2 regions of the Streptomyces sp. NPDC046925 genome follow, and region 2 is predicted to be linked to the other one. Evidence: riboswitches for the same ligand, from Rfam matches in the RefSeq annotation. Region 2 holds a riboswitch; the other holds the start of a gene.

Region 1 (4,332 bases), on a different contig from region 2:
GGACGGCGGCGAAGGCACCGCCCGCGCCCTGGCAGCCACCGGCGGAGGGCGCCTGGTCGCGCTGCCCGCCACCGGTCCCGTGGGCCAGCGGATCGGCACGCACTTCGCGCTCCTGCCGGACGGCACGGCGGTCGTCGAGATGGCCGCGGTCGCCGGGCTCTCGCTGGTCCCGCGCGATCTGCGCGACCCCGGTGCCACCACGACGTACGGCGTCGGCGAGCTGATCGGCGCCGCGCTGGACGCGGGCGCCCGCCGCATCCTGGTGGGCTGCGGCGACTCCGGCACGTCGGACGGCGGCGCGGGGGCACTCCAGGCGCTGGGCGCCCGGCTCCTGGACGCGGACGGCTGGGAACTCCCGCGCGGCGGCCGGGAGCTGACCCGCCTGAGCCGCATCGACGGCTCGGGGCTCGACCCCCGTCTGAAGGACACCGAGATCCGCGTCGCCTGCAACCCCTTCAACGTCCTGACCGGCGAGCGCGGCGTGGCCCGCGTCTTCGGCCCGCAGAAGGGCGCCACTCCCGCGCAGGTCGAACAGCTCGCGGCGGCACTCGACCGCTGGGCGCACGTCCTGACCCGCGACCTGCACGCCACGACGGACCTCGCCCTCGGCCCCGGAACAGGCGCCTCCGGAGGCCTGGGAGCCGGTCTCGCGGCCCTCGGCGCCCGGCTCCTGCCCCGCTTCGACGTCCTGCTCGACCATCTGGACCTGGACGCGAGGCTGGCCCGCGCCGACCTGGTCATCACCGCCGAGGGGGCCCTCGACCACCAGACGCCGCGCGGCAAGGTCCCCGCCGAAGTCGCCCGGCGCGCCAAGCGGTTCGGCCGTCCCGTCCTGGTCCTCGCGGGCACGATCGGCCAGGGCGCCCACCACGTACGGGCGGTGGGCGTGGACGCCTACAGCTCGATCCTGCCCGCGCCGGTCTCGCTGACCGAGGCGCTGGGGCGGGGCGGCGAGTTCCTCACCGACGCGACCGAGCGTGCCCTGCGGATGATCGTGCTGGGGTCACGCCTGAAAGGACGGGAGGGCAGGACGAAGGCTCAGGCGGCGTTGGTGTCCGGCACGCAGCGCCCGTCCTCGGTGCGGTAGTTCCAGCGCGCGCCGTCCGCCACCAGCTCCTTGACGGCGCGCACGAAGCGCTCCACGTGCTCGTCGGGGGTGCCCGCGCCGAAGCTGACCCGGATCGCGTTCAGGGACTTCTCGCCGGGCGCGGCCTCGGGGGCACCGCACTCGCCCTGGGTCTGCGGGTCGCTGCCGAGCAGGGTGCGCACCAGCGGGTGGGCGCAGAACAGGCCGTCGCGGACGCCGATGCCGTACTCGGCGGAGAGCGCGGCGGCGAAGTGCGAGCTGTTCCAGCCGTCGACGACGAAGGAGATGACGCCGACGCGCGGGGCGTCGTCGCCGAAGAGCGAGAGTACCTTCACCGCGGGCACCTCGGCGAGGCCGTCCTGCACCTTGGCGATGAGGTGGCGCTCGCGGGCGACGAGCTCGTCGAAGCCGGCCTCGGTCAGCGCCTTGCACGCGGAGGCGATCGAGTACACGCCGATGACGTTCGGCGAACCGGCCTCGTGCCGCGCGGCGGTGTCGTGCCACTCGACGTCCACGCCGCCGCCTGCTTCCTTGGGGCGCCGCGCGACCTTGCGCGAGGCGCCGCCGCCCGCGAGGTAGGGCTCGGCCGCCTGGAGCCAGTCGGAGCGGCCCGCGAGGACGCCGGAGCCGAAGGGCGCGTACAGCTTGTGGCCGGAGAAGGCGACCCAGTCGACGTCGAGCTCGCTGATGGAGACGGGGTGGTGCGGCGCGAGCTGCGCGGCGTCCAGGACGATGCGGGCGCCGTGCGCGTGGGCGGCGGTGGCCAGCTCCCTGACCGGCCACAGCTCACCGGTGACGTTCGACGCGCCGGTGACGCAGACCAGGGCGGGCCCGTAGGGGTCGCGGTCGGCGAGGGCGCGCTCCAGGGTCTCGACGGCCTGCTCGGCGGTGCGCGGCGCGTTCAGGTACGTCACGCGGGCGTCGCGCCAGGGCAGGAGCGAGGCGTGGTGCTCGGTCTCGAAGACGAAGACCTGGCAGTCGGCGGGCAGGGCGGCGGCCAGCAGGTTGAGCGAGTCGGTGGTCGAACGCGTGAAGACGACCTGGTCGTTCTCGCGGCAGCCGAGGAACTCGGCGACGGTGACCCGGCTGTTCTCGAAGAGGTCGGTGGAGAGCTGCGAGAGGTACCCGGCACCGCGGTGCACGCTTCCGTAGTACGGCGCGTACGCGGCCACGTCGTCCCACACGCGCTGCAGTGCCGGGGCGCTCGCCGCGTAGTCGAGCGCCGCGTAGGTCACCTCGCCGCCGGTCACGAGCGGCACGGTGACGTCACGGCCGAGGACGGGCAGCGGGGCGGCACAGACGGTCTGATCGGCGGCGACAGCGGTGGTGGCAGACATGGCGAACTCCCGTGGGAAGGCAGGCGAGTTCACTGCAGGGACGCACAGAGGGCGCTGCAGTGACGAAGAGAAAAAGGGGGTGCGGAAGAGGGGCCGGAAAGCCCTATCGCATTCGCTTGCTCACGAGACTGCTCCCTTGAGGACCAGGACCCCAGGGTGTTCGCAGGGGTCCGCGCTTGCCATACGCCTTGCTGCGTACGGCCTGGTCTTCACCCGGGGCACCCCGCCACGGACGGAGGGTTGCCGGACAGCGAGCCGGGGCTTAATCGCTGTCACTCATGACCTGTGCAGCATCTTGCCACACGATCTTCCCGGTGCACACCGCAGTCCGGCATCCGGACTGCGGTGTGCGCCACACTCACCTGTTGCTGGCCGCCACCCACCGCTCGAGGGCCTGCTTGGCGGCCCCGGAGTCGATCGACTCGGCCGCCTTCGCGATACCGGCGCCGATCTGCTCCACGAGGGTGCCCTCGCCCGGCGTGCGGGCCACCAGGGCCGCCGCCGTGTTGAGCAGCACGGCGTCCCGCACGGGACCGCTCTCGCCGTCCAGGAGCCGCAGCGCCACCTCGGCGTTGTACGAGGCGTCGGCGCCCCGCAGGGCCTCCACGGGGACGAGGTCGATGCCGACGTCCCGCGGGTCGAAGGCCTCCTCGCGCACGGCGCCGTCCCGTACGACCCAGACCCGCGAGGTCGACGTGGTCGTCAGCTCGTCGAGCCCGTCGTCGCCGCGGAAGACGAGGGAGGAGTGCCCGCGCTCGGCGAAGACCCCGGCCACGATCGGCGCCATCCGCGCGTCGGCGACACCGACCGCCTGGGCCCGCACCCTGGCCGGGTTGGTGAGCGGCCCCAGGGCGTTGAAGACGGTCCTGATGCCCAGCTGGCTGCGTGCCGCGCCGGCGTGCCGCAGCGCCGGGTGGAACTTCACGGCGAAGCAGAAGGTGATCCCGGCTTCGTCGGCCACCTCGACGACCCGCTTCAGGGGCAGCTCCAGATTGACCCCGAGCTTCTCCAGGACGTCGGAGGCGCCCGACGCGCTGGAGGCGGCGCGGTTGCCGTGCTTGACGACCTTCGCGCCCGCGCCGGCGGCCACGATCGCGGACATCGTGGAGATGTTGACGGTCTTGGCGCCGTCGCCGCCGGTGCCGACGATGTCGACGGTCTGCCCCGGCACCTCGATGACGTTGGCGTGCTCGTACATCGTCTGGACGAGGCCGGAGATCTCCTCCACGGTCTCGCCCTTGGCCCGCAGCGCGACCATGAAGCCCGCGATCTGCGCGTCGGTCGCCTCGCCCCGCATGATGCGGTCCATCGCCCAGGCCGTGTCGGCGGCGCTCTGGTCGCGCCCTTCGAGCAGCCCGTTCAGTACACCGGGCCAGGAACGGGCCGCCGCGGTGTTGCCTCCTGCGGGGGTCACAGCGCTCATCTGCCGCTCCTGGGTTCGTTCAGCCATAGGACAGGAACACCTTATCCAGCCCGCAGGACGGCAAAGAGCCCCGTCCATGCACTGGATGCATGGGACGGGGCTCTCGCCGTGGCGACCTTGTGGTCAGAGTGTCATTCGATCAGTGGTGGCCGTGGCCGCTCGTGATCTCCTTGTACTCCTCGGTGGTGGGCTTGGGGATCTGGTTGTCCTCCCCGTAGTAGCCCTTGGAGAGCTTGGCCCTCAGCTTCTGCGAGCCCGACACCTTGCGCTCGACGCCGTTCTCGTCGACCGCGGGGCCGATCTCGACCGGCGCGTACTGCTCGTGCGCGGTGAGCGTGTGCAGCTGCTCCTGATTGAGCGGCTCGTGGACCTCGATGAACTCACCGTGCGGCAGCCGCTTGATGATGCCCGACTCGCGGCCGTGCAGGACCTTGTCCTTGTCGCGCCGCTGCAGACCCAGGCAGATCCGCTTGGTGATGATGAAC
Region 2 (4,332 bases):
TCGCCGATCGCGCTGAGCCCGGAGACGAGTCCGCCGCCGCCCCGCTTGGCCGTCAGCTCCCCGTTCTCCTCCAGGGCGTACGAGACGGGGCCGCGGTTGGACGCGACGAGGACCTGCGCTGCGGCGTGCTCGGAGACCATGTGCGCAACCTAGCCCTTCCGGGAAGGGCTCAAACGTACGGCTAGTTCCGTCTGCTCCGTGCCGCCGCCACCGCGAGCGCGCCCAGGACGCACAGGGAGATCGCGAGGCCCGCGTACAGCATCGTGTCCGAGTCGCTGCCGGCCTTGGCCAGCTCTCCCCGCACGGTCTGCTGCTCGTCCGCTCGCAGTGTCGCGCCGTGACGCACCTCCGCGGATGCCGCGGTCCCGGCTGTCGTGGTCGCCGCTGTCGCGAGCGCGGGCACGGCCGCTCCGCCGAGCAGTAGTCCCGCCATGAGGCCGACCGTGGCCACGGTCATGCCACCGATACGTCGCGCGCTTCCCCTTGCATGTCTTTGCCGCATAAGTGGGGAATGTAGACAAAATGCCCGGCGAAGAGCGGTTACGCCACGCGGCGGGCCGTGTACTCCGCGACCCCGGACATCGGCGGACGCTCCTCCGTGTCGACCGAATGGGTCCGCGGTTCGAACCCCTGCTCGCCCCGTTCGAACTGTATGAGCTCGGGGCGTACGAGATGGCCGCGCGCCAGGCGCAGCTGTGCCGTCCGGTAGATCGCCGCGGCCATCCGGCCGAGCGCCTGCCCGTCCTGGTGGCGGTGCTTGCGCACCCCGACGTCGACCTGCGCGAGCGCGTCCAGGCCCACGGTGTGCAGCGCGTCGACGAGCAGCCCGAGCTCCACGCCGTATCCGACGGGGAACGGCAGCCGCTCCAGGAGGGATCTGCGCGCCGCGTACTCCCCGCCCAGCGGCTGCACGAATCCGGCGAGTTGGGGCCAGTGCATGTTGAGCAGCGGGCGCGCCATCAGCTCGGTGACCCGGCCGCCCTGGTCGTCGGTCCCGGCCAGCGGGCGGTCGTACATCGCCTTCACGAAGTCCACGTCGGGCTCGGTCAGGAGCGGGCCCACGATCCCCGTCACGAAGTCCGCCGAGAACTCCCGCAGGTCCGCGTCGACGAACGCGACGATGTCGCCGCCGGTCACCAGGAGCGAGCGCCACAGGACCTCGCCCTTGCCGGGCACGGCCGGGATGCGCGGCAGGATCTCGTCCCGGTGCACGACCCGCGCGCCCGCCGCCCCGGCGACCTCGGCCGTACGGTCGCGGGAGCCGGAATCCACGACCACGAGTTCGTCGACGAGGGGGGTCTTCTCGATCAGCTCGCGGCGGATCTCGGCGACGATCTCGCCGACCGTCTCCTCCTCGTCGAGCGCGGGCAGGACGACACTCACCGAGGCTCCCGACGCCCGTTTGGCGGCGACGAGCGCGCTGAGCGGGCGGTCTGCGACGGACCAGGAACGCCTGGTCAGCCAGCGCTCGGCCTCTTCCAGCACGGGTGGCTCCTCCTGTGTGTGACCTACATGTGATCCATCTCGCGGTTCGGACGACTATCTCAAGGGTCCAGGCCGTCGGTTACAGTCTTGAACAACGCCGATGACCATCGCATGCCGGGGTCATCGCGCGACAAATGCCCCGGGCCCCTGAAGCCCGGCGCCATACCGCTCATCCAGAGGGGCAGAGGGATACGGCCCGTTGAAGCCCCGGCAACCATCCCGCCGACCGCGCACGCGAGGTCTCGGTGGGGAAGGTGCCAATTCCGTCTCGCGGCGAGATGCGTCGCGAGGAAGATGAGGAGAAAGGGCCTCGCCTCCATGGCTGCGCAGACTGTCGCAACGAACGACACCACCACCTCCACCACGACGTCCACGGGTTCTGTGGACCTCGGCCCCGCGTCCGGCCTCTCCTGCCGCGAGTGCGGTGAGCTCTACGCCCTCGGCCCGATCTTCGCCTGCCAGGCCTGTTTCGGCCCGCTCGAAGTCGCGTACGACCTGCCGACCGGTGACCCCGAGGCGCTCCGCAAGCAGATCGAGTCCGGCCCGGACAACATCTGGCGCTACGCCCCTCTCCTGCCCGTCCCGGCGGACGTCGCCGAGAAGCCCAACCTCAACCCTGGTTGGACCAAGCTCGTCAAGGCCGACAACCTCGCCCGCGAGCTCGGCGTCGAGCAGGGCAAGCTGTTCGTCAAGGACGACTCGGGCAACCCGACGCACTCCTTCAAGGACCGCGTCGTGGCGCAGGCCATCGAGGCGGCCCGCGCCTTCGGCTTCACCACGCTCTCCTGCTCCTCCACCGGCAACCTCGCGGGCGCCGTCGGCGCCGCCGCGGCCCGCGCCGGCTTCCGCTCCTGCGTGTTCATCCCGCACGACCTGGAGCAGGGCAAGGTCGTCATGGCCGCGGTGTACGGCGGCGAGCTCGTCGGCATCGAGGGCAACTACGACGACGTGAACCGCTTCTGCTCCGAGCTCATCGGCGACCCGCTGGGCGAGGGCTGGGGCTTCGTGAACGTGAACCTGCGGCCGTACTACGGAGAGGGCTCCAAGACCCTCGCGTACGAGATCTGCGAGCAGCTGGGGTGGGTCCTTCCCGACCAGCTGGTCATCCCGATCGCGTCGGGCTCTCAGCTCACGAAGATCGACAAGGGTCTCAAGGAGCTCATCAAGCTGGGGCTCGTCGAGGACAAGCCCTACAAGATCTTCGGCGCCCAGGCCGAGGGCTGCTCGCCGGTGTCCACCGCCTTCAAGGCCGGGCACGACGTCGTGCGCCCGCAGAAGCCGGACACCATCGCCAAGTCCCTCGCCATCGGCAACCCCGCCGACGGGCCGTACGTCCTGGACATCGCGCGCCGTACGGGCGGTGCGGTGGAGGACGTGAACGACGAGCAGGTCGTCGACGCGATCGAGCTGCTCGCTCGGAGTGAGGGGATCTTCGCGGAGACCGCCGGGGGTGTGACGGTGGGCGTCACCAAGAAGCTGATCGACGCCGGTCTCATCGACCCCACGCTCACCACGGTGGTCCTGAACACCGGTGACGGGCTCAAGACGCTTGACGCTGTCGCCGAGACCTCTCAGGCGACCGCGACGATCAAGCCCAACCTTGACGCGTTTCGCGCCGCGGGTCTTGCCGGTTAACCGCCGTAGGGCCTGAGCCTTGTTTCCGGCTGCGGACCGTCGTGGCTGGTCGCGCAGTTCCCCGCGCCCCTGACGGGGCGCCCCACGCCCCCGAACTACCGAGGTGATCCCCATGAGCGTGAACGTTCGTATCCCCACCATTCTCCGCACCTACACCGGCGGTCAGTCCGAGGTCGCCGCCGAGGGGGCGAACCTCTCCGAGGTCATCGCCGACCTGGAGAAGAACCACGCCGGTATCGCCGCTCGCGTCCTGGACGACCAGGGCAAGCTGCGGCGCTTCGTGAACGTCTACGTGAACGACGACGACGTCCGCTTCGAGCAGGGTCTGGAGACCGCCACGCCGGACGGCGCGGGTATCTCGATCATTCCCGCCGTCGCCGGTGGTTGATTCTTTAAAGAAATACCCTGCGTAATCGGCTTTGCCCCCTCCGCGAGAGAAGTGGAGGGGGCAATTCCATGTGGTTGAGCGCGGTACAGTTGGGAAGCAAGCTTCCCCGTTTGTGCCGAGCGCATATACGAAGTCGCCCCGAGGCCGACCAGAAGTAGCCAATGTGCACTGCCCATTTGCCCCTCTCGCGGCATTTGTCCGGCCCGACTTGCCCTGAACTCCGGTAAATCCTCCGCATATTTCCGATCAGGCGTGCCCAGAATTCTCGTCTGATTGACCTGTTGCAGAGGGCAGTTGGACAGATACATTCAGCCGCGGTCGACGCGTTCCGGCGCACGCCTCCACAACCCATTGGGGGGGTGAGGTCTGACCCGGGTCCGCGAAGTGCGGGTCCGTGCAAGGGCCAGTAATAGGGGAGTTAGGCATGGCTCAGGGCACCGTCAAGTGGTTCAACGCGGAGAAGGGGTACGGCTTCATCGCGGTCGACGGTGGTGCGGATGTATTCGTCCACTACAGCGCGATCCAGATGGACGGCTACCGCACCCTTGAAGAAGGTCAGCGAGTTGAGTTCGAGATCTCGCAGGGCCAGAAGGGTCCGCAGGCGGACATGGTCAAGCTCGCCGTCTGATCTCGGCGCGATCGGCCAGCGACTTAGCGAGTGACGAGGGGCCCGTATCCCGACAGGGGTACGGGCCCCTCGTGCGTCCGGCCGTGCGCCCCGCACCGCGCCCTGGACGCGCCCCCCTCGTACGTCCGGGATCCACCAGAGGCGCTTGCACTCGTAGGGGTCGAGTGCTAATCATTGGGCTTAGCACTCTCCGAGT

Evidence for each region. A riboswitch is a leader RNA that binds a small molecule or an ion and turns the genes downstream of it on or off. The one in region 2 is predicted to bind S-adenosylmethionine.
Region 1: it holds a riboswitch for S-adenosylmethionine, as region 2 does, so the genes downstream of both, ABZ906_RS15255 (aminotransferase class V-fold PLP-dependent enzyme) here and thrC (threonine synthase) in region 2, are expected to answer to the same signal.

Annotation. Positions count from the first base shown of each region.
Region 1 is NZ_JBEYWZ010000003.1:443,608-447,939, forward strand. Features, by position in the region: gene ABZ906_RS15250 (glycerate kinase) at 1-1,087, shown strand, start outside; gene ABZ906_RS15255 (aminotransferase class V-fold PLP-dependent enzyme) at 1,039-2,424, opposite strand; SAM riboswitch class IV at 2,592-2,708, opposite strand; gene trpD (anthranilate phosphoribosyltransferase) at 2,783-3,847, opposite strand; gene ABZ906_RS15265 (cytochrome bc complex cytochrome b subunit) at 3,987-4,332, opposite strand, start outside.
Region 2 is NZ_JBEYWZ010000007.1:339,025-343,356, reverse strand. Features, by position in the region: gene ABZ906_RS28465 (trehalose-6-phosphate synthase) at 1-140, opposite strand, end outside; gene ABZ906_RS28460 (hypothetical protein) at 182-457, opposite strand; gene ABZ906_RS28455 (glucosyl-3-phosphoglycerate synthase) at 541-1,485, opposite strand; SAM riboswitch class I at 1,652-1,786, shown strand; gene thrC (threonine synthase) at 1,804-3,120, shown strand; gene ABZ906_RS28445 (MoaD/ThiS family protein) at 3,233-3,508, shown strand; gene ABZ906_RS28440 (cold-shock protein) at 3,933-4,136, shown strand.